2 regions of the Exiguobacterium sp. K1 genome follow, and region 2 is predicted to be linked to the other one. Evidence: riboswitches for the same ligand, from Rfam matches in the RefSeq annotation. Region 2 holds a riboswitch; the other holds the start of a gene.

Region 1 (3,179 bases), on a different contig from region 2:
TCAATTCTTGGGTGTGAACGGTTTTATACACAACCGTTCGCGGCGCGAGTTGGACTTCTGACAGCGGAAGAGCCGGTTCTGTCCATCGTAATAACGCACCGTAGTTGTTCCAGATGCTTGCTCCGGCCGCAGCCGTCGTTAAAATCGCTGCCCCTCCCATCAGCCAAGCGGTTTCCCGTTTCACCTCATCACCTCCGAAATTCCCTCTCGATTTCTAATCTTATTAGTCTTTTACCCGATTTATTTAGAAGTCGAACGTCTTCCCTGACTGGTACTTGACGCTTGGTTTCGGATTCGTTATAGTGAAAAGGTTCAAATCGGAATAATTACGTTTTAATATTTTTTTGGAGGGTTTATTCATATGAAAAAATTACTTTCAGCTTTCACGGTCGCCTTTGCAGGAGCTGCTTTTCTTGCTGCCTGCGGTTCTTCCGAATCCACTCAGGATGCGGCCGACCAAAATCTCCGTGTCTATACATCAACGTTCGCCACTGCAGCAATCGCCAGGGAAATTGGCGGCACGGACATCGACGTCCAGATGATCGTACCTTCGGGGGCCGATCCGCATTCGTACGAACCGACGTCTAAACAACTGACTGAAATCGCACAAGGTGATCTGTTCCTTTTAACGGGTACGACACTTGAGCCGTACTCAAAAAAAATCAAAGCCAGTCTCAAAGGCAATGATGTTCGTTTCGTCGAGACGAGCAAAGGCATCGACCTGCTCGAAGCGAATGCCACGCTTCATGAGCATGAAGGACATACCGATGACCATGCGGCAGAAGAGCATGATCACGGCAAATTTGATCCGCATGTCTGGCTCGATCCGAACAATGCCAAAGTGATGGCTCAATCCATTACGACGGCACTCGCTAAAGAAGTACCTGCTAAAAAAGCAACGTTTGAGAAAAATCTCACCGCTTTTAATGGCGAGGCCGATAAGCTTGATCAAAACTTGCAACAGGCTGTTGCTGACGGATCCAAAAAAGAACTGCTCGTGACACATGCCGCTTACGGGTATTTAGCGGAACGCTACGGCTTCTCACAATTGCCGATTGCCGGCATCTCTCCGTCGGACGAGCCTTCGCAAAAGCAACTGGCAGCAATCGTCAAGGAAGCCAAACTTCACGACTTGAAGTATATCGCTTTCGAAGAGACGGTCTCACCGAAAGTCGCACGCGTCATTCAACAGGAAATCGGAGCGGAAGCGATTACGATCCACAATCTCGAATCCGTCACGAAAGCACAGCAAAATGCTTCCTATTTTGATTTGATGAATGAAAATGTCGCGACTCTCAAACAAGCACTTCAGTGAAGTAGTGTTGACATGCAGTAAAAGATACGTTACGGTAGAAAACGTATTTCAGACAATTAAATGACTTCTTTTTATCGTGAGAGACGGAGGGACTGGCCCGATGATGTTTCGGCAGCGGACGATTAAATCGTACTGTGCCAAATCCAGCAAGCTGCGGCTTGAGAGATAAGAAGAGCGTCTTTTTCAGTAAAGACCTCCTTCTTTCTTGCGAAGGAGTCTTTTTTTGTACTTGTAGAAAAGGAGTGGTTTGATGAACGAAACGATTACACCGAATAAATGGGCACTTCTACCGTTACTTGTCTTTTTAGTTCTTTTTATCGGTGCCGGTATTTTTTACGATGACTTTTACAAGTTTCCGATTCTGATTGCGGCTTTGATTGCCTTGATTTTTGCGGCGGTCACAACAAAGGGCGGCATCAATCAGACAGTGGAACGGATTGCAGCAGGTGCAGGAAATCCGGACATCATGATTATGGTCTTTATCTTCTTGCTTGCCGGTGCCTTTTCCGGAACGGCCGATGCAATCGGCGCAATCGAAGCGACCGTCAATGCATCATTAACATTTTTACCCCCGTCCCTTCTGATGAGCGGACTATTCATCATTGCCGCCTTCATCTCGATGGCGATGGGAACTTCCACCGGTACGATTGCGGCACTCGCTCCGATCGCTCTTGGAATCCATGAAGCAACCGGTGTCAATGTCGCGGTTGCGGCAGCCGCCGTCGTTGGTGGCGCAATGTTCGGCGACAACTTGTCGTTCATTTCCGATACGACGATTGCAGCCGTCCGGACACAGAAAACCAACATGCGCGACAAATTCAGAACCAACTTCCTGATCGTTTTACCGGCAGCTATTCTGACCATCATCATCCTGGCCTTTGTCTCAGGTACAGGAAATGTTGTCGAAGCAAAAGCGTTTGAATTTTATAAACTGATTCCGTATCTGTCCGTCATCGTACTCGCCTTGTTTGGCGTCAACGTGATCCTCGTCCTCGTCGGCGGTACATTGCTGACAGGAATTATCGGGATGCTTGACGGCAGTTTCGGCTTAAGCGGTTTTGTCCTGTCGATGTCTGACGGCTTGATGGGAATGGCGGAAATCTCGATTTTGACATTACTGATGGGTGGCCTCGTCAGTCTGATCACCTTTAACGGCGGGATCGCGTATCTGAAAGAAACGCTGACGCGGAAAATCTCGCAACGCCGCGGTGCGGAATTCAGTATGGCTGCACTCGTCAGTGCGACGAATCTCGCAACAGCAAACAATACGATTTCGATTCTTGTCGCCGGTCCACTGGCAGCAGAAATCGCGGATACGTATGACATTGACCGGAAAAAGTCAGCCAGTATCCTTGATATCTTCTCTTGCGGTATCCAAGGAATCATCCCGTACGGCGCCCAGTTGCTGATTGCAGCGGAATTAACGAAAACGGCTTCCCCGGAACTGATTCCTTATCTGTTTTATCCGTTCCTGCTTTTCGTATGCGGATCTCTCGCGATTCTTTTCGGCTTCCCGCGTCGGAAAACATCGGACGCACGTCAAAAAAATGTTTCATAACAAACAGACCCGTCGCAACAGCGACGGGTCTGTTTGTCTTATTTTTTCCGGTCTTGGCGGTTGAGAATGAAGTACGCAATCGCTGGAAGCGGGAACTGAATCAGTCCTGCGCCTCCCCAGACCCATGGATTCCGCCCCGTCTTCCGTGCGCCGAGGAACAAGCATACCGCTTGTGTCCCTAACAAGGCTGCAAGGCCGGCCCACACACCTTTGGGTACGTTTTTAACAGATCGTTTCATAAAATACACCTCGTTTCCTCTATAGATTTACCCTCCTCATTTCGCTTTCTAACCGTCTTTTTCCTCC
Region 2 (3,179 bases):
TGACGTCTTTGACCTTATCCGAATAAATCCCCATCGGCGCGATGACCGTCGTCGCAATCGGCGACAGTTTTAACTTATGTTCTTTTTTGAAGGCGTTAAAGTAAGAGACGGTCTGGAACGAGTTCGCATCAATCTCCCCTTCCGCCAGGGCGAGGTTCGGCTGGACGTAGTCGGAGAACTTGACGAGTTCAATCGTGATGCCCTCTTTCTTCGCTTTTTTCGCGACGTATTCCCAGACTTGTGTATCAGAACCGCTGACTCCGAGCTTGACTGTCTTTTGATCTTCTTCTCCGGAAGCGGCACATCCCGCAAACAATACCGTCGTTAATGCTGCACCAATCGCTAAACCTTTTTTCATCATCCATCTCTCCCTTTTTTCTCTCTTTTTTTAGTGTCTCCGAATTTTTCGTGCCAACAGATTGCCTGTCGTCTGTAGTCCTTGAACCAAGATGACGAGAATTCCGACCGTGATGATCATGACCGTCGTATCAAACCGTTGGTAACCGTAGGTAATCGCCAAGTCACCAAGTCCGCCGCCGCCGATCGCCCCGGCCATCGCTGACGCGCCGATCAAACCGATCGTCGCAATCGTCAGGTTCAGAACAAGCGAGCTGAGAGCTTCCGGCAACAGAAAACGGAAAATCGTCTGCAACGGTGTTGCCCCCATCGCTTCCGCCGCCTCGAGGACACCGGTATCGACTTCAAGCAATGAACTTTCAATCAGGCGGGCAATGTACGGTGCCGCATAAAAGACGAGCGGGACGATTGCCGCCTGCGTTCCGATCGACGAGCCGACAATCAAACGTGTCAGCGGAATGATTGCCACGAGCAGAATGATGAACGGAACGGACCGGAAGATGTTGACGATGCCGCTTAAGACATTGAAGAACGGAATTTGTTCGAGCAACGCTCCTTTGCGTGTCACGACAAGCAGAATCCCGAGTGGTAAACCAATCAATGTCGAGAAGAGTAATGACAGTCCGACCATCGTCAACGTCTGCAGAAAAGCAGTCCAGATGTCCGTGTAATTAACTAGCATCTGCGAGCACCTCCTCGACGATGACATCCGATTGATCGATATATTGTAGTGCCCGCTTGATTTCTGCCGCATCGCCAATCAGTTCAACGAGCAGACTGCCGAACGGGATGTTTTGCAGTTCCGTGATGCTGCCGTGCAGGATGTTGAGATCGACATCAAAGCGTTTCGCGACCTGCGATAAGAGCGGTTGTCCCGTCCCTGCCCCGAGGAAGTTGATTTTGTAGATGTGATGGCCGGCATCCCGTTGGTCGATGACTTTTTGAACCGAGGCCGGAATCTCATCCTGCATGACAGAGCGGACGAAGTTTTTCGCCGTCGCCGTCTGCGGATTTGAGAAGACGTCGAACACGGTCCCCGATTCAATCAGCTGACCGGCTTCGATGACGGCGACCCGGTCACAAATCTCGCGGATGACCCCCATCTCATGGGTAATCAGTAAAATTGTGATGCCGTATTCCTGATTGATTTGCTTCAGCAGACGCAGTATGTGTTGGGTCGTCTGCGGATCGAGGGCGGAAGTCGCTTCGTCACACAACAGGACCGACGGCTGGGTGGCGAGTGCCCGGGCGATGCCGACCCGTTGTTTCTGCCCGCCCGATAACTGATCCGGATAATGATCGGCTTTATCTGCCAGGTCGACGAACTCGAGCAGTTCCGTGACCCGCCGCTGGACCTCATCTTTTTTGACACCTTTTAAGACAAGGGGTTTTGCGACATTCGCAAACACTGTATTCGAATCCAGCAGGTTGAAGTGCTGAAAGATCATCCCGATGTGTTGCTTCGCTTCCCGTAATTGCTTCGCCGACAGTGTCGTCAAATCTTGTCCATCGACCGTCACACTGCCGGATGTCGGCCGTTCAAGCAGGTTGACGCAACGTAATAAGGAACTTTTCCCGGCTCCGCTGAAACCGATGACGCCGAAGATTTCGCCTTTTCGGATTTCAAGATCCACGCCATTCAGCGCAGCGATCGATTGATCATTTGTTTCATAGATTTTTTTTACATTTTTGAATGTAATCACCACTTTTTCCCCCTTCAAAATACAAAAAAGGTCTCTTCTTAAGAAACAAGAAGAGACCTGGATCCGCACAATGGCAGAATCCACTCGACTCATCTCTCAGACAATTGTCTGATGGAATTGGCACAGTGCTCATAATGAGTCTGTTGCCGAGGTTTCGTAGGGCCAGTCCCTCCACCTCTCTGGATAAGTGTTGCGGTATGAAATTCGTATGTGTGTTGTTGCCGGTTGAACTTATGTCGTAAAACTAATTTTTACACTACAGAAAGATCTTTTAAAGGTCAACCATATTTTCAAAAATAAACCATATGACCCATATCGATTGCTGTCCCGGGACAAACCGGATCCTTGCATAAGTTTTGATGCCATTAAAGAGAGTTTGACAATCCCTTTCCGTCAATGCTATCATCTTCTCAATGATTAATCCGACAATTCCTATACGATATATCAAGAGTGGACGAGAGACCTGGCTCTAGGACTCCACGGCAACCTGCCGATCGGCAAGGTGCTCCGACCAGCAAAGCAGCTGCTTTGGATGATACACACGAGAAACTCGTTTGCGTCCAAAGCCAAACGGGTTTTTATTTTTGAAATGGAGGACGAGATGATGAGTATGGTTTATCCTGTTATACCGGGTGCCGAAGCCTTTTCCTTAGGACGCGGATCCGTCGGCATTTTGCTCTGTCATGGTTTTAATGCAACGCCGCAAAGTGTTCGGGCTGTAGGAGAACAGTTCGCCGCACACGGTTTTTCCGTCCATGCGCCACGCCTGCACGGGCATGGGACGGATCTGCGAGAATTCGAAGCGGCGACGGCCGATGACTGGAAGCAGAGCGTCCGGGACGGCTTTGAACAATTGGCGGGACGATGCGAATCCGTCTTCATCGTCGGCCAATCGATGGGGGCAACACTTGCCCTGTCACTTGCCGCTGAAGGTCTCCCGGTCGCAGGAATCATCACCATCAATGCCGCCTTGTCCGTCCCTGCCTATGAAGCCTTATCGTTCACCGATTGTCCGGTCTATCTGCCGGAAAGTGCGCCTGATATTAAACAGTCGGCTTTTGAAATCATCTATGATTTCGTCCCCGCTGTCTGCGCTTCGGAACTGTTACGACTGATTAA

Evidence for each region. A riboswitch is a leader RNA that binds a small molecule or an ion and turns the genes downstream of it on or off. The one in region 2 is predicted to bind S-adenosylmethionine.
Region 1: linked by a shared signal. The riboswitch ahead of N7U64_RS10920 (Na+/H+ antiporter NhaC family protein) and the one ahead of N7U64_RS07180 (methionine ABC transporter ATP-binding protein) in region 2 are both predicted to bind S-adenosylmethionine.

What each region holds. Positions count from the first base shown of each region.
Region 1 covers NZ_JAOTIT010000004.1:239,497-242,675, reverse strand. Annotated here, with positions in the region: gene N7U64_RS10930 (alpha/beta hydrolase) at 1-184, opposite strand, end outside; gene N7U64_RS10925 (metal ABC transporter solute-binding protein, Zn/Mn family) at 362-1,315, shown strand; SAM riboswitch class I at 1,384-1,487, shown strand; gene N7U64_RS10920 (Na+/H+ antiporter NhaC family protein) at 1,566-2,873, shown strand; gene N7U64_RS10915 (hypothetical protein) at 2,912-3,112, opposite strand.
Region 2 covers NZ_JAOTIT010000002.1:379,019-382,197, forward strand. Annotated here, with positions in the region: gene N7U64_RS07170 (MetQ/NlpA family ABC transporter substrate-binding protein) at 1-358, opposite strand, end outside; gene N7U64_RS07175 (methionine ABC transporter permease) at 389-1,039, opposite strand; gene N7U64_RS07180 (methionine ABC transporter ATP-binding protein) at 1,029-2,060, opposite strand; SAM riboswitch class I at 2,147-2,250, opposite strand; SAM riboswitch class I at 2,499-2,602, shown strand; gene N7U64_RS07185 (alpha/beta hydrolase) at 2,665-3,179, shown strand, end outside.